DNA from 4 places in the Paenibacillus sp. 2KB_20 genome. Region 1 is predicted to be linked to each of the others. Evidence: predicted binding sites of a transcription regulator. Region 1 holds the regulator's gene; each other region holds the start of a gene.
What was found. The regulator Rex, encoded in region 1, represses fermentation and respiration genes when NADH is low (regulators of the CRP and FNR family bind a similar motif). The targets are predictions, from matches to a motif close to TTGTGAAATATTTCACAA.
Positions count from the first base shown of each region.

Region 2: the regulator Rex is predicted to act here: its motif matches at 2,561-2,578, upstream of AB4124_RS13025 (formate/nitrite transporter family protein).
Region 3: the regulator Rex is predicted to act here: its motif matches at 2,772-2,789, upstream of nirB (nitrite reductase large subunit NirB).
Region 4: the regulator Rex is predicted to act here: its motif matches at 3,059-3,076, upstream of AB4124_RS12900 (TorD/DmsD family molecular chaperone).

Region 1 covers NZ_JBFRHH010000003.1:38,371-43,879, forward strand. Annotated here, with positions in the region: gene AB4124_RS09405 (cell wall elongation regulator TseB-like domain-containing protein) at 215-733, opposite strand; gene AB4124_RS09410 (amidohydrolase) at 765-2,066, opposite strand; gene AB4124_RS09415 (redox-sensing transcriptional repressor Rex) at 2,041-2,706, opposite strand; gene dinG (ATP-dependent DNA helicase DinG) at 2,779-5,509, opposite strand, start outside.
Region 2 covers NZ_JBFRHH010000004.1:187,563-193,071, reverse strand. Annotated here, with positions in the region: gene AB4124_RS13040 (DUF4352 domain-containing protein) at 1-155, shown strand, start outside; gene AB4124_RS13035 (TetR/AcrR family transcriptional regulator) at 405-998, shown strand; gene AB4124_RS13030 (MFS transporter) at 1,104-2,351, shown strand; gene AB4124_RS13025 (formate/nitrite transporter family protein) at 2,686-3,558, shown strand; gene AB4124_RS13020 (APC family permease) at 3,704-5,509, opposite strand, start outside.
Region 3 covers NZ_JBFRHH010000003.1:211,243-216,751, forward strand. Annotated here, with positions in the region: gene nirD (nitrite reductase small subunit NirD) at 1-152, opposite strand, end outside; gene nirB (nitrite reductase large subunit NirB) at 248-2,686, opposite strand; gene AB4124_RS10340 (hypothetical protein) at 2,865-3,542, opposite strand; gene AB4124_RS10345 (winged helix-turn-helix transcriptional regulator) at 3,725-4,045, opposite strand; gene AB4124_RS10350 (uracil-DNA glycosylase) at 4,193-4,861, opposite strand; gene AB4124_RS10355 (ThuA domain-containing protein) at 5,037-5,509, opposite strand, start outside.
Region 4 covers NZ_JBFRHH010000004.1:153,913-159,421, reverse strand. Annotated here, with positions in the region: gene AB4124_RS12915 (MFS transporter) at 1-981, opposite strand, end outside; gene mobA (molybdenum cofactor guanylyltransferase) at 1,123-1,779, shown strand; gene moaA (GTP 3',8-cyclase MoaA) at 1,941-2,945, opposite strand; gene AB4124_RS12900 (TorD/DmsD family molecular chaperone) at 3,287-3,964, shown strand; gene AB4124_RS12895 (efflux RND transporter permease subunit) at 4,057-5,509, opposite strand, start outside.

The DNA of each region.
Region 1 (5,509 bases):
ACAATAGTACATATAACAACGATATATTTCGATGCATGTAATTTATATGCTCGTTTTGTACAAGTACGAGTATATCACATCTTATATACTTTTTCATGCATGTCTGTGAAAATATTTAGAACAGTTTTTCCATATTCTTTCTGAATGCGCTTACATGTTGGAGAAAAAGAGAGGCACCCTATGAATTTTAAAGGGCGCCTCGCTTACTGCATTTTTATTGATTTGGAAGAATAATGTCATTCCCGATGGTGTTACCATCTTGAAAACGATAAAACCGATAGCCGCGCTGACCGTTGTGTTCATACTGCAGCTGCCATGCATACTCGCCCTCATACATTCCAGGCAGCAACCGCTTAATTTCAACGCCAGGCAATTCGTTATAGATCTGATCCCGCATCTGGGCTTCTGACATTCCCGTTTTCAATAAAACGGACTGGACAGCGTCAGCACCTTCAACAGGTACGTTGTCATCCGTAAATTTCACCCATACCATACGATCTTGATTGTCTTGATCCTTCCCGCTTACCACCCAATAGTTATTATCCTCGCCCCACACCGATTTATAGGTCTTCCCGGACGTAACCAATTGGCCATGCTGCTTCGCGGCAACAATTGCCATTCTTTCTTCATTCCAAGTATCTTTCATAACATATGAATAATAGAGCTGTAAACCAAGCAGCAACAGCAGCACGATGGACACACTCAGCAAAATCCACTTCGTTTTTTTCTTCAAATCCGTCTTCCTCGCTCCCCTTGATTATTCCCTAGAGGGTTGTAAGACGCTCAAAGGCACGCTGCGCTTCCCGGCGGATACGTTCCTCATCAAGAGTAAGACTCGCGCCATTCTTCACGACCTGCTTGCCGTCAACCCATACATGCTCTACATCCTTCGCACTGGCTGAGTAGATAGCGTGTGAAATATAATCGGTCCGTGGAAGGAAGTGCGCTTGATCCGTGTTCAGTGCGATCATATCTGCTTTCATTCCTACCGCAAGTGTGCCGATATCCTCAAGGAACGCCGATCGGGCTCCATACTCTGTTCCCATCCGAAGCGCTTCGGATGCTGGAATGGCTGTTGGGTCCCCACTTACACCTTTATGGATCAGTGCAGCCAGTCGCATCTCTTCAAACATATCCAGATTATTATTGCTCGCAGGTCCATCGGTACCCAATGACACAGTGACCCCAGCTTTCAGCAGTGCAGGCACGCGTGCAATGCCGCTGGCAAGCTTCAAATTGCTTCCTGGATTATGCGACACCATAACTTGATGCTTGGCCAGGATTTCGATTTCTTCATCGGTCAGATGGACGGCATGCGCAAGCAGCGTTGGCCGGGAGAACATGCCAAGCTTCTCCAAATGGGCAACAGGGCGAAGTCCGTAGTCTTTTACATTCTGAGCTACTTCCGTTTCCGTTTCGGACATATGCGTATGCAAAGGCAGATTCAAATCATGCGATGCCTGAACGAATTTTTCGATGAAATCCGGCGGGCACGTATAAGGTGCATGCGGCGATATCATCGTCGTAATTCTCCCGTCAGCCTTGCCATGCCAGTCTTTTGCGAATGCCACCGCCTCATCCAGCTTCTGCTGCTGTACCTCAGGCGGACATAATCCGATGACGCCGCGCATTAGGACGCCGCGCATTCCTGAGTCCTGCACAACCTTGGCAACCTGATCCATATGATCATACATATCCACAAATGTCGTGGTTCCGCCTTTGATCATCTCCAGCACGGAGAGTGCGGTTCCCCAGTATACATCGTCGGCCGTGAATTTGGCTTCCATAGGCCACATTTTTTCCTGAAGCCATACCTGCAGTGCCAGATCGTCGCCATAACCGCGGAGCAGGGACATCGCCGCATGTCCGTGCGTGTTCACTAACCCCGGTAGGAAAAACAGATGAGTTCCGTCGATAACTTCTGTTCCCTCTTGGACGGTTGGCTCTTCTTCACCCAGATAGGTTATCCGGTCATTCTCCACAACCATATATCCGCGTAGCACGGTTCTTCCTTCCTCTAATACCGCAAACGTTCCGTTCTTAACCATCCACTTCGTTATCGTCATGTCCTGCATCCTCCTTGCCGTTATCCAAATAATAGGCCAAACTCTGCAAATCTGTAGTAAAATCAGCCGTATGAATCCTGATATGGGATGGGGCTTTCAGGATGGTTGGCGCAAAATTCAGGATAGCCTCGATGCCTGCGGCGATAAGCTGATTGGCTACATTCTGCGCTTCAAAATCCGGAACGGTGATTATCCCGATACGAATGCCGTACTCATGAACCGTCTTCTCCAGTTCCTCCATCGGCTGTACAACCAAATTGTTAATTTTCATACCAACTTTGGGAGAATACGAATCGAAAACCGCCACAATCTTCATATTGTCCTTCAGAAATGCATTGTAATTCGATAATGCATGTCCAAGATTACCGGCCCCAATCAATGCGACATTGATCTTCTGGTCCAGCTTTAGAATCTGGCGAATTTTCTCGATCAGATAAGATACGTCATATCCGATCCCTTTCCGTCCAAAATCACCGAAATACGCTAGGTCCTTACGAATTTGAGCAGGATTGAGGTCCAGTTTTTGTCCCAGTTCCTGGGAGGAAACCGTGGAGACCTCCCTTTTCTGAAGCTCATTCAAATAGCGCAAGTATACAGGTAATCTGCGGACCACGGCTTCCGAAATTTTTTCCGATTTCATTCATGCTCCCCCTAATAATAGGTTAATAACTACATTTTTTTGTGACAGATCATTTCGTTCATTGTTTCACTTTTATTCAGCTTGGTTCTCTATGCCTGCCTCTTCCTGCAGCCATTCCGTAATTCGGGGAACGATCCCCTCTGTCGGCATGTGCTCCATCTTCGGCCCCGGCAAAGAATATAAGAAATATTTCCCGTAATAGGATTCAATGACCCGGGTATCGTAGACAATGACAATCCCCTTATCTTGCGCGGTCCGCACCAGTCGGCCAAATCCCTGTTTGAAGCGAATGACCGCTTGCGGAACCGAAAGTTTCATGAACGGGTTCTTCTTCTGCTGCTGCAGCAATTCGCTCTTGGCTTCGACCAAGGGATGATTCGGCGGCTGGAACGGCAGCCGGACGATCGCAAGGCAAGTGAGCGCCTCCCCGGGTATGTCTACCCCTTCCCAGAAGGAGCTCGTACCCAGCAGGACCGAAGCACTGCTATCCTGGAATCTCCGGATTAACTTGGTACGGCTGGTTCCGTCCATCCCTTGTCCCAGTACCGTAATATCGCTGGATGCCAGCGCCTCCTTCAACGGCTCGTGAACCTGACGCAGCATGCGGTACGAAGTGAACAGCACAAGCATGCGGCCATGCGTAGCGATTGCCGTATCGGCCAATGATTGCACAAGTGTATTCACAAAGAGTGCATCCCCGACCGAGCCCTTCACGCTCGGAAAATCGCGCGGCACGACAAGGAGGGCCTGCTCCCTGTAATTAAACGGGGACGGCAGCAGAACCGTGTTCAGGTTGCCGCTATCTGCCGCTTCCTGAAGACCCAAGTTCTCGATCATGAACTGAAACGATTTATCCACCGACAAGGTCGCCGATGTCAGGATCACGCTTTGTTTCTTGTCAAAAAACAATTCCTTCAAGTGGGTGCTAACATCTACAGGCACTGCATAAAGCTGCAGCGATTTGCCGCGGAAATTCCCGTTAGCCTCCATCCAGTATACCGTGCCTTCATCATTCAGAGCCATGAAAGACCTCAGGTCCTCGCGGTGTGCGGCCAGGTCCTTAAACAGACCCGATAGGTCTGTTAACAAACTGTCCGCGCTGTAGTCGTCCAGATCTTCCTTCATCTCGGCGATCAGCTTGTCACCCTTGCGAACGACATCGCCCAGCGTCACATGAATTTGATGCTCGAGCTCGGCCAGCGAATCCCAATCCTTCGGCTTCTTCAGAGGCGATAAGCGAAGCGAGAATTGACCGGCATCCCCCGGAGTCGCGTCTCCGCGTTCCGGAAGCAGTCCGAACAATTGATCGCTGAGCCGGTCCCAATTCTCTTTTGCGGTGATCAGATCCGGATAAATCCGGTCTATGATGGAGGACCACTCGACAGCCTTCTCATGCGATGATGCTTGCAGCAGCTGGCGAAGAGCCGGAAGCTGACCGCTGCGGCTGTCTTTGTACATACGAGTCAACGTATGGACCACCGAAAAATATTTCATCTGCAAGCCAAGGTGCTTGCCAGCGACATCCTCCAGATGATGCGCTTCATCAATGACGAGACGTTCATAACTCGGAAGCAGCTGATGATTCGCTTTTACGTCAGTGAACAGCTTCGAATGGTTCGTAATGACAACATCCGCGATGCCCGCTTCATGTTTGGCCCTGTGATAGTAGCATTTGCGGAACCATGGGCATGCACGGCCAAGGCAGGAATCCGAATCACTGGAGATCGTCTCCCAGAAATCCCCTCCGCGACCGCCAAAGTTCAGTTCTTCATCATCCCCGTTCTCCGTCTGGGTCAGCCAGACCAGCATCTGCGCCGCGGTGATCACATCTTCCTTCGGGGAATGAAAATCTCTTCTATTTATTTTATGTTCAAATTTTCTCAAACACAAATAATGGCCTCTTCCCTTGAAAATAGCCGCTTTAAAAGGAAAAGGAACAACCTGGGTGAGCAGGGGAATATCCCGGTCACGCAGCTGTTCTTGAAGGTTGATTGTATGCGTGCTTACCATAACCTTCTGTTCCTGCTTCACGCTTTGATAAATCGACGGCAGCAAATACCCGAGGGATTTGCCTGTTCCCGTGCCGGCTTCGATCAATAAATGTTTATTATCATCGAGGGCCTGCATCACTTCCTGAAACATCATGTCCTGGGCATCCCTGCTCTCATAATGAGGCAGCGTTTCTTTTAGACGTTCACGGACATCATTCATGTATTGCTCAAAGCTTACATCCGCCAACGGATTAGGCTCCGACTCATCCCTGGCAGGCGCAATATCGTTCCAATCGTCAACGGCCAGGGCAAATTGACGATAGTACGTATGGGTGTCTCCGGCTTGTACAGCCTGGAACTCCCTGTCAGCACGGATGCCGTCAAAGAACCAGGCCAAGTCGCTGTCCTCGTCGGCAAACAGGTCGCTTAACCGCTGCACGGTAAGGAGAGGAAGCTCATCGATCTCCTCCAGGCATTTCAGCAGTGCATAGGCTGTGGCAAGCGCATCGCTGTCCGCCTGATGCGGACGGTCATGCTCCAGACCGAAATGAGAAGAGACCATCCCGAGCTGATAAGAAGGCAGCGAGGGAAAACATATTTTTAAGAAGTGCATCGTATCTAGAATTCGGCCGCTGAACGGTAAATAGCCGCAGCGATCGAGTGCATTTTGCAAAAAGTTAAAATCAAAAGCGACATTATGCCCAACCAATACGACATCGTCGAGCATGGGCACGAGTTCCATCATCATTTCTTCCAATGACGGAGCATCCGCTACATCACTGTCGGAAATGCCGGTCAAACCGGTAATAAAA
Region 2 (5,509 bases), on a different contig from region 1:
TTACGGATGATGTGAAGATGCTGGACGGCACCATTGCCCCAGGCGGTGAACTGACAGGAGAAATTCCGTACGAAGTGAAACAGGGGGTTACGGGGCTGCAGCTGAGTTATGGCGATCCGATGAAAGAAGGAAGAGCCATTTGGGCAGTGGAATAAAAAAATATTATATTTGTTTCGGGATGTACGAGTAATGAGAGGATTTTGCTTAGGCAAAGTCCTTTTTTCTATGTCATTGTCAAGGCGTCGCTTTACATGGGGGAATGTTTTCGGTATGATTAAACCGTACAGTCGGTTTTTTTTATTTGGAGTGGCGTTCTTTGATTTTAAATTCATTTTGATTACAGGAAACAGATTTCTGCTTACTGATTGCGGACTATTATTTCCAAGCAAGGAGTGCTTACACCGATGTCTTCAGAAAAAGCGCAGCGAAAGCGGGATTTGATTCTGGATAAAGCGAAGGAGCTGTTCATCCAGCGCGGGTATGCGGCAACATCCATGGATGAACTGGTCAAGTATACGGGTGCCAGTAAGGGAAGTATCTACTATCACTTTGAGAGCAAGGAAGATTTGTTCGTCAAGCTGCTGGCGAAGCAGAATCAGGAATGGATGGAAGCCTGGAACGATAAAAAAGTCCGTTACGCCAGCTTCGAGGAGAAGCTGTACGGCATTGCCGATCATATGGTCGATGACTTCCAGAATCCGCTAACCAAGATCGCGGAGGAGTTCTATATCAATCAGCCGGAGAATAAGACGATTGTGGGCGAGATGCTGGCGATTCTGCAAGGACCGCGTACGCTATACCGCGAGATTTTGGCGGAGGGAGCGGATGAGGGACGGATACCGGCAGAAGATGTCGAGGAGATATCCGTCATTTTTGGTGCGCTTCTGGATGGAATGTCGATTTCGTACTATGAACGTTCTCAGAAGGAATCGAGACTGCTGTACCATAAGGGAGTAACTTACTTTTTAAACGGTGTGTTATCGAGTCAAGGTTCGTAATGTATTGAAGGATTTATCGGAAACGCTTCTGTCGGTTTGAACGCAGGGTGGGCGTTTCCGCACATATTATTAAACCGAATAGTCGGTTTTGCTGGAGGATGGAATATGAGGCATTTGTTTGGCAACCGCGCGTTCGTGCTGCTGATGGTTTCGGATTTTATGCAAAATATCGGGATCTGGATCCGCAACATGGCGCTGTTGTTCTTTATTATGGAGAAGAGCAACCATGACCCGGTCGCCGTATCGCTGCTTACCGTGATTGAATACGCGCCCATCTTTGTGATCTCCATGATTGGCGGCGTGCTGGCTGACCGTTGGCGTCCCAAGCGAACGATGATCTGGGGAGACATTTTAAGCTTTTTATCCATACTGCTTATCCTGTTTGTTGTGTATGCGGGATATTGGCAGGCCGTGTTTGCGGTGACCCTGGTCTCGGCCGTTGTATCCCAATTCTCGCAGCCTTCGTCCATGAAGATCATCAAGCGCTGCTTACCGGATGAGCATGTGCCCGCGGCCACGGCTTTGTCCCAGACCTCGATGTCGCTGTTCATCATTTTGGGACCGATGGTCGGCACGACGATCTATCAAGCTTTTGGATTGCAGGCTTCTTTAATCAGCCTGTTGGTTCTATTCGGCGGTTCGGCGATTGTGCTGGCGTTTCTCCCTTCCAGTGTGGATGAACCATCTGAAAATTCAGAATCGACCGGTTCTTTTATGAAGGACTTGAAGGCAGGCTTCACTTACATCGGTTCCAGTCGGCTGCTGAAGGTGCTGTTGGTGGTCTACGTTTTATTGGCGCTCGGCAGCGGACTTGTTCAGCCGCTCGATATTTTTGTCATCACGGAGCGTCTACAGCTGGCAATGTCCAGCGTTCAGTGGTTCACCGCGCTAGAGGGTCTTGGCATGTTGATTGGCGGCGTGCTGGCCGCCGTGATTGCGGGGAGAGTGAAAGGCTCCTACTTGCTGTTTGCCGGGCTTGCCTTCCTCGGCCTTTCGACCTTTGTCGAGGTGCTGTCCCAGTGGCCGATCTTAACCGGTACGATGCGCTTCGTAACCGGGGTGCTGATGGCGATGGCGCAGACAGTATTGATGGCCGTGATGATGCGGCAGGTGGAAGAGAAATTCATCGGTCGTCTGAACGGCGTGATGACACCGATGTTTACCGGCATGCTGCTCATCGGCTCCGGGTTTACGGGATGGTATATGTCGGCGACCTCCATTGTCGTCGTGTATTTCACGGCAGGTGCGCTCTTCCTGCTGTCGTCCTTCATTAGCATGAAGCTTCCGATCTCGAACGTTCCGGTTCAGGAGAAGGAAACGCCTGTTAGGGTAGAGACTGCCGCCGAGGCATAGGCTGCTGGTTTTGAACATGATGGTGGTATAAAGCATAGGCTTTCCGGGTTAGAACATGATGGTTGGTTAAAGCATCAACCAAGCGGTGTCGGGATCCTCTCCGACACCGCTATTTTACATGTACCGCTCGCTCGGATTCGAGCGAATGAGTCAGGGCAAATCAAGAGCAGCCAGGACAGAGGCTGTCTTGTCCCCTCTGAGGCACGCGATCGTGATATAATTCACGTTCTTGCTATGGAGGCTGCGGTACAATATGGGTAACTGTAAACAGAAACATCAGACGCTGCATTCGAGAGATTTCAGGACGGATTGCGGGAGAAATGGGGGAGCGGCCATGGCCTATTACAAACCTGATCGCATTGCGGAGATCACCTTGGAGAACGGGGTGAAAAAAGCACATAACTCCGCCATGAACGTGATGATATTAGGATTTTTGGCGGGTGCTTTTATTGCGCTCGGCTTTTTGCTGGATATTCGCGTAATTGCCGGAGCATCGGAGGCTTGGGGAGGCATTGCCGGTTTTATAGGCGCGGCAATATTCCCTGTCGGACTGATTCTTGTATTGCTAGCGGGTGGAGAGCTGCTGACAGGCAACATGATGGCCGTGTCCCTGGCCAGATTCAAGAAGCGGATTTCCACGAAAGAAATGGTACGAAATTTAGCTCTTGTCACGGTAAGCAATATGGCAGGGGCGTTGTTCGTCGCTTATTTCTTTGGTCACGTGACGGGTCTAACAGGCAGCGGCGTTTATTTGGAGAAGCTGGTGGCCATGGCAGGTCATAAGATCGACGACAGCTTCCTGCAGGCCTTCTTGTCGGGCATCGGGTGCAACTGGCTCGTAGCGCTCGCCGTGTGGCTGTCCTACGGATCGGATCAGATGAGTGGCAAAATTCTCGGGATCTGGTTTCCGACGATGGCGTTTGTAGCCATTGGCTTTCAGCACGTGGTGGCCAATATGTTCCTCATTCCGGCAGCGATATTTGAAGGATATTACAGCTGGGGCGAGTATCTGGTGAACTTCATTCCGGTATGGCTTGGCAATTTCGTCGGAGGCGCGCTGTTTGTGGGAGCTGCCTACGGGACCGTATATTTGAAGAAGGATGATAAGGTTGAGGTCATGCTTCGCGGCGAACAAGACGCCGCACTGCCGTCTGCGCCAACTACCGGCACTGCTCAACAGGTTCATTCTGCGCAGAATGTTTCTTAATATCCCGAAGCCTGGTAAGCGTCTAGGCGGAGGAAAAAAAGCTGCGATTGACCGCTCCCTTAAGAATAGGGATCGGATGATCGCAGCTTTTTTAACGTTGTTGGCGGAGTGGATTCCTTGTATAAGTCGCAGCGGAACAAGCCCGCTATTTTTTAAAATGGTAAGGTACTGTGGTGATAATCACATCTCTCCGATACAGTAAATGTGCGCGAATGAGCAAGCTGGACTGATTGTGCAGGAAGTTATGCCAGCCCTTCTTGGGGATGAACTGCGGTATGACAACGGTAACCTGATAGTGGGATTCGCTTGCCTTCCGCTGCACGGTATCGATGAATTTGGTCAGCGGCTGAATGATGCTCCGATAAGGCGAGTGCAGCGTCACCAGCCGGATGTCCGGCTGCCACTTCTTCCATTTTTCCTGGAAGGCCGCCTCGTCCTCCCGCTCGAACGGCACGTACACCGCGATAATTTGTCCTGCTCCCAGTGATTTGGCATAATTCAGCGAGTTCTCCACTACATGCGTGATTCCCGCCACAGGCAGAATAATAACATTTCCCTCAATCGGCTTAACCGGCTCACAGGTCGTAATTCGCAGCTGGTCTGCTACGGCCTCATAATGTTTGTGGATTCGTGTGAAGATCCAAATGATCAGCGGCAGGAAAATCAAGACGGTCCACACTTGGGCGAATTTCGTGAAAAAGAAGATCATCGTCACGATAAAGCTAATGCATGCGCCGGTGGTATTAATGATCAGCTTGACGATCCATCCTTCAGGCTTTTCGCGAATCCACTTCACCATCATCCCTGTTTGGGAGAGGGTAAAAGGGATAAACACGCCGACGGCATACAGAGGAATCAGATGCTCGGTTTTGCCTTCGAAAGCCAGCAGCAACAGAATGGAGAAGAACCCAAGTATGATAATCCCGTTTGAATATCCCAGACGGTCCCCCCGGACGGTGAACATTCGGGGAATAAATTTATCCTTCGCCAGATTAACGGCAAGCAGCGGGAAGGCGGAATATCCCGTGTTGGCGGCCAGGATCAGAATGAGAGCTGTTGTTCCTTGGATAAAGTAATAAAAAACGTTTCGTCCAAAGGTATGCTCGGCAATCTGGGAAACGACAGTGACTTGCTCGCTGGGGCTAACCCCATAGTAATAGGCCAGGAATACGATGCCCGAAAATAACATTGCCAGCAAGGATCCCATCGCGACCAAGGTTTTGGCCGCATTATTCGGAGCGGGATCCTTGAAATTCGGGATGGCGTTAGAAATGGCTTCAACGCCGGTCAGGGCAGAGCTGCCCGAGGCAAATGCCCGCAGGAGCAGGAACAAGCTGAGACCGGCGACAGGCGTGCCGATCGGCGTGTGAAGCTCTGGTGATGCATGGCCTGTAGCTATGTTGAATATTCCGACGCCAATCAGGATAAACAGCGCCAGTACAAACAAGTAAACCGGATAAGCCAGTATGGTGGCCGACTCCGTAACCCCTCTTAAATTGAGTACGGTCAAACATAGAACGAACACGATGGAGATGGGCAGATTGTAGGCATGCAGTTCCGGAAAAGCCGACGTGATCGCGTCCGTCCCCGCCGATACGCTGACCGCAACCGTCAGGATGTAGTCGACCAGCAGGGAGCCGCCAGCGACCAATCCTGGATACATGCCTAAATTCCGTTTGGAAACCACGTAGGCTCCCCCGCCATGCGGATATGAGAAAATAATTTGTCTATATGATAGGATAAGTGCCAGCAATAAGACCAGGACCCCGACGGCAATCGGTATGGAATACCAATAGGCAGCCGCGCCAACGGTCATCAAGACGATCAGAATTTGTTCAGGTCCATAGGCCACGGACGACAAGGCGTCGGATGAAAGGATGGCCAGCGCTTTGGTTTTGTTCAGCTTTTGCTCGCCCAATTCCGTTGATTTAAGGGGTCTTCCGATGAGGAA
Region 3 (5,509 bases), 170 kb from region 1:
TTGGGATGAGGGCTTTGATTGTCCAGCGCAAACCATTGATGATCCGAAGTCCGGAAGACGGCAATCTCCCGATCTCCGAGTTGGACCACCCTTCCGATCTGTGATAGAAAATCATGTTCATTCCCTACCGTAATAAATTTTCCAGTTTCCATAACATTCGACCTCCACTTCTCTTTTCTATCCCCATCCATACTGCGAAAAGCTCTCTATGTTCAGGCGGCAAGAGGGAAGTAGATTCCTCCCTCTTTTATTTGCTGCTGACCGGTTTTGCATCCTCAAATAACGTATTGCGCAGCTTCTCGTCGTTCAGCACTTTCTTCCACGGATCCTCGACTTGCTGCAAGGCAAGCTCGATTCTCTCCACCAGTTCCTTACGCTGCTTGGTATCGTCCAGGATAACCGCTCGGATTTGTTCCAATCCCAAGCGCTCTACCCACTCCGATGTTCTCTCCAGGTACTTGCCGGTTTCACGGTAATACTGCATCAAGGCTCCGCAGATTTCGACCAGCTCTTCATCCGTTTTCACTTTGCAAAACGAATCAGCCAGACGTGCCTTCGTTCCGCCGTTGCCTCCAACGAATATTTCCCATCCACCGTCATTGCCTACGATCCCGATATCTTTCGTGCACGACTCGGCACAGTTTCGCGGACACCCGTTGACTGCCAATTTAAATTTCGCCGGGAAATCCAGTCTCTCGAATTTCTCCTCGAGGAATGCTCCCATGCCCATCGAATCCTGCGTACCGAAACGGCAAAATTGGGAACCTACACAGGTCTTCACGGTCCGCAGCGATTTGGCATAAGCATAACCCGACGGCATATCGAGCTCTTCCCAAACGCTCGGTAAATCTTCTTTCTTAACACCGATGAGGTCCAGACGCTGTCCGCCGGTTACCTTTACAACCTTCACATTATATTTAAGCGATACATCCGCGATTTTCTTCAAATCCTCCGGTGTGGTAACGCCGCCGTACATTCTTGGGACGACCGTGTACGTGCCGTCTTTCTGAATGTTGGCGTTCATCCGTTCGTTGACAAAACGGGATTCCCTCTCTTCTTGATGGGTTACCGGGTTCAGCATCGCCAGATAATAATGAATGGCCGGGCGGCATTTCGAGCAGCCTTCCGGATTGCTGAAGTTTAGAACATGCATGACTTCTTTCGTTGTCTTGAGTCCTTTGGCACGGATTTCGGCGACAATCTCGTCCCGATCAAGCGTTGTGCACGAGCATATGCCTTGTTTGCCTGCCGCCTTAAAGCCATCGCCCAATACGCTCTGGAGTATTTGCTCCACGACAGGTTTACAGCCGCCACACGAGCGGGTAGCTCCTGTGCAAGCTTTAATCTCATCCACTGTCGTAAAACCCTGTAGAGTAATGGCATCCACAATGGCTTTTTTGGTTACGCCGTTGCAGCCGCACACGATTTCATCATCGGGCATCTTCTCCAGTGAAAATGCCTTGCCATTTCCTGTTCCTGCGCTGTCAGTACCCATGATCGAATCGTAAATCTCATCCGTCATGGCTGTCTTTTTCCGAATCATGGATTGAAGGCTTACCGAATCGCTCACATCTCCGAACAATATCGCCCCAACGATGATATTGTCGCGAATTAATATTTTCTTATAGGTCTTGCGCCAATCATCTTTTGCGGTGATCACCGAGTGCTCGGCTTGCTCCATGAATTCTCCGGCAGAGAATACATCCACACCGCTGATTTTCAACTTAGTCGATACACTGCTTCCCTCGTAAGGCTTGCCTTCCACACCGCATAGATGCTTCGCCAATACCTGTCCCTGCTCGAACAACGGTGCAACCAGGCCGTAGCATGCGCCCCGATGCTCGCAGCATTCGCCGACCGCATACACATCCGGCCAGGAAGTCTGAAGATAATCATTAACGACGATTCCCCGGTTCACTTCGATCCCGCTAGCTTTAGCGATCTCGGTGTTCGCTCTGATGCCCACTGCCATGACCACCAGGTCGGCATCAAGCTCATCCCCATCCTTGAAGCGGAGTCCCGTAACTCTGGTATCTCCCAATATTTCGGTTGTTTGTTTGCCTAATAAGAAATTGATGCCCTGCTGTTCAAGCTCCCTTTTCAGCATGCCGGATGCCATCGAATCCAACTGGCTCTCCATCAAATCCTGCATGAGATGAACCACCGTCACCTCCATGCCCAGGCTGACCAATCCTTTGGCAGCTTCCAGACCCAGAAGTCCCCCGCCAATGACAGCCGCTTTCTTGTACGCCTTAGCGGCTTGAAGCATCTGCGTGCAATCGGCAATGTTTCGGAAACCGATAACGCCTTCTTTGTCACTGCCCGGCACGGGTAAAATAAAGGGCTTCGAGCCCGTTGCTATCATGACTTTGTCATAAGGCACAGTCAATCCGTTGTCGGCGATCACGACCTTGCGTTCCCCATCGATGGCAGTTACAGTGGCATCCGTGTGCAGAGTGATGTGGTTATCCTCGTACCATTTCCAATCATTCAATACAATATCATCCAAGGTTTTGCTGCCTTCCAACACATACGACAACATAATGCGGTTATAATTCGGATGAGGCTCCTGTCCAATGACGGTGATGTCAAAATTCCCACCCAATTTAATGATTTGCTCGACCGTACTAATCCCGGCAATACCGTTGCCGATGACAACTAACTTTTCTCTCTTTATATTGGACATCGATTGATTCCTCCCCAACACATTTATCTAGATCGTGGTATTCCGTTGCTTTCACATAAATTATATCGTCTGATCGCATTAATTTTTGTGATATTTTTCACATAAATCATTAAAATTTAAAATAAAAATGCCAAATAACCCTGTCCACATCGAACAAGGTTATGAAGAGGCATGCTCTCTATATAATATCGGCTTCCATATAGGCTCGTTCGCCGCTAGGAACTTTCAAATAAGGGCGAATCCCGGCAAATCCCTTCGCGTCCAGGTTCACCCCGGTCATCCAGTTCCCCTCCAATAAGCCACGATCCGATTGCATAATGACGGCAGGTGCCTGGATATGCTCCTGATATAGAACGATGCCCGCCTGAATAGTCTTAAAGGCTTTTCCTTGTTCCACCAACGGTACGGCGCTGATATACGTAGGCACAAAATAATTTGCGATCACATCCAGCTCTTCCCCGTCAAAAAACGGCTCGCTGCCAAGGAAAGGATGCAGCATTACGATTTTCTCATAGAGTGACCAGATGATCATCTGCAGAAATCTTCCCGTACGTCCTATATTCTGCCCGGTGGACGCATGAAATCGATCGGTTTCATAACCAATGAACTTCCATCCGCCGGGGGCTTTGACCCATTTCTGAAACATATCAACAGCATCGGCACCGCTATAGCTAACGGATTCTGCAGATTCCGGGCTTGTTCCAGACGCAGCTAACCACAAGGAATCCGGCACATACTGGCTCAGCATCCGTTTGGTCTTCTCAAAAATATGAAGCACTTTTAATGAAGCGTTTTCAAGTTCTGAGATGTCCTCTTGTCCATAATGGAAACGGGAGATATACGTTCGCTTGGTCATGGGCTCGCCTCCTTGATATGCCGCTCTCGGTATTTACATCATATAGCAGCTGCGTCCGCTTGGTGCATGTCCACCTATTTTTGCCGTAAAGAAACAGGAATCATACTTCCATTTAGAAAAAAACCCTGAAATGAGGATGTCTCATGCCAGGGTTTAATCATCAAGGGGAGTCTTAAGATGACTCATCTTTCGACCCATTGTTCCGCCCAGAATGAAATTTGCTCCATCACCGGACGAAGTGCCTTGCCTTTTTCAGTCAGTTCATATTCAATACGTACCGGTGTTTCAGGATAAACATGACGAATCAAAATGCCTTCGCATTCCAAATCCTTCATCCGCTCAGAGAGCATCTTATCGCTCATGGACGGAATCAAATTCGAAATATCCTTAAAGCGCTTAGGCCCGCTCATCAACGTTTGAATAATCAAACCGTTCCACCGTTTGCCCAGAAAAGAAAATGCAGATTCAAAACGGGGACACATCGTAACATTTGTAACTTCCATATCCCTTCACCTCTTTACGAAGTCACCTTGTTTATAGAAACTCATAAGCTTAATTAAAAATCTAGAAAACTTACGAATTGTAAGTATGTTTCATTTTAGCACATTTCCGAGAAACTGAAAACCACCTAGCCCCTTTTTCCCATAAAATCAGCGCTTATCCCATAATATACGAGCCAGAATATCCAAATCTTTCTCGATCCAAGTGGATAATTTCCTATTATACAGTACCGCCGCTGGATGGAATAGAGGGAATATCTTATAGGTTTCCGCCGAGAACATATAACCCCTATCTGGATTCTCCGGATCGGTTGCTTGCTGGACCGGCCCCTCCATCAGTTTGCCGTGCAGCGATGTCACCGTTTCATGGCTTCCGATTAACCGGTGCAGCGCCGTATTTCCCATGGGTGCAATAATGTGCGGGCGAACCCATCGAATCTCTTCATCAAGCAAAGGTGCATGGGCCAATATTTCCGCCTTCGTCGGTGTGCGATTGGAACGGCTGATGACACTCTCGCCCGTGGACCTCACGATTACCTTTTCCTTATAAGGCCTGCTTCTCATGGCACTGGTAATATACACTTGCTCCCGGGTCAGGTTCAGGCGTTCCAGGTAGGCGTTCATCTCTTGTCCGGCCTGCCCTACAAAAGGTACGCCTTCCAGAACCTCATGGGCCCCGGGTGCTTCTCCAATAAACATAATTTTGGCGAAGCGGACTCCTCTTCCGAGCAGGAAGCCCTCAACGGGTTGATGGGCCAGCTTGGCCTGGCATATGGCGATGGTTGCGGGATCTACAGGTGCGCTTTGTACTTCACTCATGTGTACAGCCCCCCTTCTTGTATATCATACAATACCCCATACTTAGGTATATTCTATCCCTAGCCGGCAAAAACATTTCCGTGAACATTCATCGTTAACGATAAAACGAGCCGCTCAAGGACTACACCCTGAACGACTCGTGAACTCATTTCTTTTTAAAAATGCTGCTCATAGCTTAGACTAAAACGGGAAGCGCACGAACCGGCTGACTGTTGCCGAAGGTTTGCTTGCCTGCCGTGGAATAAGCCCAGTTAATCGCATTGGTGATCACTTTCAGCACTTCGGGGTTGTAGTAGGTTGGATAGGTCTCATGCCCCGGACGGAAGTAGAAAATGTTCCCATGACCGCGCTTGAACGTGCAACCGCTCCGGAATACTTCGCCGCCTTCGAAATTGCTGACAAATACCAGCTCATCTGGGGCTGGAATATCAAAGAATTCCCCGTACATTTCCTCGTGCTCGATGATGATCGGACCTGTAATTCCCGCCGCGATCGGATGCGTTGGATTCACGCTCCAAATAATTTCCTGTTCCCCTGCTTCGCGCCATTTCAAATCACAACTCGTACCCATTAACGCTTTGAACGGCTTGGAAAAATGTCCGGAATGAAGAACGATCAGCCCCATCCCATCCTGCACGCGTTTAACGA
Region 4 (5,509 bases), on a different contig from region 1:
GCCGAAGGTTACGCAGTGCAGCAGCTGGATGAAGGCCACCTCCAGCGCGCTGTTGGCTTCCGCCATCAGCAGCCAGCGGAGGGCGAAGAGCAGGCTGACAATCGTCAGGCAGCCGACCAGGATATTGATTTTCCGTTTCAGGAAGCGGTCAAACAGAATGAAGATCACCACTTCAAATATCGACGAGAAGAAGATGGCAAGGCCCACCATCTGCTTGGTACCGCCAAGCTCCAGAATGTATAGGGACATAAAGGTGTTATTGGCTGTGTTCGGGATGGATACCATGATGCCTAACAGAATGAACCAGACAAAATAGGGATTCAGGAACAGCCTGCTGAGTCCTTTAAGGTTAACCGATGCCGAGGCCGTTGTTTTCTGGATGGAGGGCAGTGTGAACATGAACAACGCCGCCACCAGCAGCATGACCGAGAACACGATGGAGATGCGTCCCGATCCGAGCCGGTCGATGACAGGTCCTGCAGCAATTGCCGTCAGCGCCCATCCCAGCGACCCCCATAGCCGGAACGAGCCGAATTTTTGCTGCGTCCCCTCAATATAGGCTAGAATCAGCGAATTTGTCTGCGAGAACATCGGAGTCTGGAAGAAATAAAAGAAAATCATCGTCATGTATATCATTGCATAGGTATTCGCCTGAAATACAAGCTGGACCAGCAGCAGCGTACCGGTCATCATGATCAGCAGCACGCGTTTGATGTTGGCCGCCCGGTCACCCCAGAATCCCCAGAACGGATTTGCGAAGATGGACACAAATGGCGCGATTGCCATCAGGCTGCCGATTTCGATTTTGCTCATGCCGATGTCTTGCAAATATAACTGGAAAAAACCGGTGAAGATGACCATGGTTCCGTAAATGAAGAAGTTGAACAGCTTGAGCGATGTCAGCGAAGGTTGAGCATTGTCCATATTCCGCAAGTAGGTCATTCCTTTCAAACCGAATACAATCCAAAATCGCGGCCACATAGGAAGCCGCTTTCCTTTCAATGTATCATGCATTGAAAAGGGATACAAACCATCTTTTAAATGATTTTCCATTATTCTGGTTATTAACCTGTAAACTGAATCAACTTTTTTTACAACGTGTAAGAAAGGCGGGTAGAACATATGAGCGATCACTCCCTAGATGTTGGCCTTTCGCCAGATCAGGTGACAGGTATCGTGCTTGCAGGTGGAGCCTCCCGGAGAATGGGGAGAAACAAGGCGCTGTTGCCTATGGAGGGAATGAGTTTGATCGAGCGAACGGTCCAGGTGCTTGACAAAGTTAGCGGACGGGTAATCCTATCCACGAATGTCCCGGCCGCTTATCAATTTCTTGAATTGGAGTGCATTCCCGATCTCTATGTCGGGCAAGGACCGATGGCGGGACTTCATGCAGCGCTCAAGTCATCCCAAAGCACATGGAATATGGTTGCTGCGTGTGACATGCCTTATATCCATGAGCGTTTCCTTCGGGGACTGCTGGATCTGGCGAACAAGCAGTACGCAGCCGACGCTGTAATCCCCGTGGTAGAGGGCAGGATGCATCCGCTGCTGGCGGCATATCGCAAAGAAACCGTAGAAGTCCTTGAGCACAGGCTGATCAAGGGACAACTGCGCATGGTGGAATGGGTGCAGGAGCTGAATGCCGTCTTTGTGCACGAGGAGCAATTAGAGGCAATGACGGGCCTTGATCCGCGCAGGATTTTATTTAATATGAACACGCCTGGGGAATATGAGGCAGCAGGCGGCCTGCTGAATTCCGACTTGTCTGAGGATAGATAGTAGAGTTTTATAGCAGCATCAAGGTGCAAAGGCCGTTGAAACCGGTACTCATCCTAAAAAAATAATCCCGCCAACTAAATGCTTGGCGGGGAATTTTAATATATAACTGCGCGCTAGCGATAATAAATCTGCCATCGGCAGTATACGCGCAGCAGACGGGTTTATCCGCCGATCTGCGACATGCGCCGGACGGTGGGAGTATGGTTTTGTGCCTTTTTCTCGAGCGCGAGCGCCATTTCATGATTCAGCGGTTTATCGCCCAGCGCTTTGCGGAACAGGTTCGCCACCGCGGAAGGATCATCGACGACACAGCGCACGTTAAATTCGTCGGACCAGTATAGACAAGCCTTGATGTGGCCGTCCGCCGTCAGCCTGAGGCGGTTGCAGGAATCGCAGAAATGATCGCTGACCGGATGGATCAGACCGAAGGTTCCTGTAGCTCCAACCACCTTCATGTTGCGTGAAGGCCCATTGCCGGATGGTCCCTGCTCTTCTTGAATGGTCCACCCCGCCTCCTGGCACACTTCGGATACCCGGCTCAGCGGCAGATACGAATCTCGCCAGGCATCGGATGCTTGGCCGATCGGCATATATTCAATAAAGCGGACATGGAGGGGACGATCGAGCGTTAGAGCGATAAAGTCGCGAATTTCGTCTTCGTTGAAGCCCTTCATTAACACCATGTTCAGTTTGATCGGATCCAGGCCGGCTTCATAAGCGGCTTCAATGCCTTCCAGCACTTTATGCACCCGTCCGCCGCGCGTAATGCGCGCGTAACGCTCCTCATGAAGCGAATCCAGGCTGATGTTGATACGAGTGAGTCCCGCTTCCTTAAGCAGACGAGCTTTGGATGGGAGCATGATCCCGTTGGTGGTAAGCGATATATCTTGAATTCCTTCAATGGAAGCAATCATATGGACCAAGGATTCCAGATCCTTGCGCACCAGCGGTTCCCCGCCGGTAAGGCGTACTTTGGAGACGCCCATAGGGGCAAGGACGCGCACGATCGCTGCGATCTCTTCATAGCTCATAATCTGATCATGAGGCTGGAATTCCATTCCTTCTTCCGGCATACAATAGACACAACGAAGATTGCATCGATCCGTCACCGAGATGCGAATATAATCATGGACCCGACCGAAAGAATCTTTAAGCGGTTCGATCATGGAAATCCCCCTTTATAGCATGCATGGTCACATTGTAGCCATTCCCCGAACGGGAGTCAATGCGCCGTTTGGGTCATGACGGCAGGACAAGCAGCGGCAAAACGGGCATTCTTTTGTGAGAAGAATCACAGTAAACGCTTTCGGGATCCATTATATTGAAGCTGTGAACAAAAGCTTTCTCCCCTTGAAAGCGAGTAGTGACATTCTAGATTTCCGAAAGTTTCCTGATTTTTCCGAAATTTTCGGAAATCATTTCTAGCTGCTTTCATTAGGCGTTCATCTAAGATATACTGTCAAGGATATCACATCCAACAAGAAAGGTTACCAATAGGAGGTTCGATATGGCGATATCACCTGTTCAAACTTTGGAGGTGCCTGACGTCTGTCACAGATGGCTTGAAAACCGGGGGACGGTCTACGAGCTGCTGATTGATTTTTTGGGCAATTGGCCCAGCTTGTCTATGATTGCGGAATGGAGCCGCGGAAGTGGAATTAGCAAGGCTGCGGAGTGTTCGAAGGCCGGTACGGAACTGATGACATATTTATGTGGACGCTCACCTGAGGAATTGGTTCGGATTTGCGAATATGAAGGGGCGGAATACCGCCGATTGCTTCAGCAGTCCAAACAGCGTCAGGCAGCAGAGTCTCATTATACGAAGGATGGATGCGCTCAGGATTTAGCCGATTGTTATGCATCCGTCGGTATTGCCTTTAATAAACTGCACGGGGAAGCGGACGATCATATAGCCATTGAACTGGAATTTATGACACTACTTCATGACCGTATGCTGAACAATACGTATTGTGAACATAGCATGCTGCAATTGATGGAGGTTCAAGAGAAGTTTCTGGAGGAGCATCTGTTGTCATGGGTGCCGTCCCTCTGCAAGGATCTGAAAGGATCCACGGAAAGTCCGCTTTATCAGTCGTTATTCAGTCTGCTGGAGGAATTCCTTGCACAGGATCTGAGCATGCTGAAGACGTGGAAGCATTCCAGGGAGGCTGTGCTGGTACATTAGCGAGCAAGACAACATCATAGTCGTCAACATCATAGTCATCAAAAAAAAGCCCCGATCTCCTATTCTAGGAAACCGGGGCTTTGCTGTTCTACTTAATCTTCGATTCTTTTCTTGCTGAACTTCATCAGGAACTCGTACACGATAGGTACCACCACGAGCGTGAGCAGCGTCGAACTGATCAGACCGCCGATAACCGTAATGCCGAGACCTTTCGAGATGATGCCTGCGCTGCTCTCCCAACCGAATACGAGAGGCAGAAGAGCGCCGATTGTTGCGAGTGCCGTCATCAGGATTGGACGAAGACGAGTAGCGCCGGCTTCAAGCAGGGCTTCGCGTGTGCTCATTCCTTCGCGCTCCATATGGATTACGCGGTCGATCAATACAATCGCATTGGTCACGACGATACCGATCAGCATGAGTACGCCCATGAGTGCAGACACATTCAATGTCTCGCCTGTGACGAGCAAGCCGATAATGGCTCCGATGACAATGAACGGCAGCGAGAACAGGATGGCGAACGGTGCGAGACCGCCACCGAATGTAACCACAAGCACAAAGTATACAATCGCGATGGCTGCCAGCATGGCGAGTCCAAGCTGTCCGAAGGTTTCGTTGATTTGCTCGGTGACGCCTCCGAATTGGACGGATACGCCGTCTGGAAGCTCAAGCTTATTCACTTCAGTCTCCAGGTTGGTGGAGGCCGATCCTACATCGCTGGACAGGATGTCGGCTGTGACGGTCACAACCATTTTCCCGTCGATGCGCATAATGGAGTCTGGAGTCGTTCCTTTTTCCACCTTGGCCACATCCTTGATCGGTACTTCGATACCGAGTGGGGAGGTGACGGTTTCGTTCTCGATTTCCTTTATACTCTTATAGGTTTTGCTGTCCGTCTCAATGTAAACATTGTAGGTCTTGTCCTCAATTTTGACTTCGGTCAAAACCGGACGTTCCCGTACCGGAGACAGCTTCATTGCCAATTGTCCGGCTGTCAGGCCAAGGGAGCTCAGCTTCTCTTGGTCGGCAACCAGCGTATACTGCTCGAACGCTTCCGACAAGCTGGTCTTTGCATTGTCGAAGGTAGCGGTATCCTTGTTTGCGAGTTCTGCGATTTGATCAGCCACCGGCTTGATCTGCTCCAGAGAGTCGCCAAAGACGTTAACCGTTAACTGGCTGCCGCCAAAGCCGCCGGCCGCCATGTCCATATTGGACCAAGTGCCATCCGGTACTTCCTTGGCAAGATCCTCGACAAGCGCTTTTTTGACATCTTCAAAGTTTTTTGTGTCCGGGTCATACATAATATAGAACAATCCGGAATTGGCTGATCCCATACCAAGCGGATTGCTTCCGCCGATGGAGTACTGCATCGTTTGCACTCCAGGCTGATCCAGGATCAATTTCTCCGCTTTTAATGCGCGTTCCTCTACATCCTCCAGCATGACGCCAGGTTCAGGAGAATAAGTGACCATTGCATATTTGTCTTCCTGTTCAGGAATAAAGCTAACTCCAAGGTACTTCGTCAGGAACAAGCTTCCTGCCAATAAC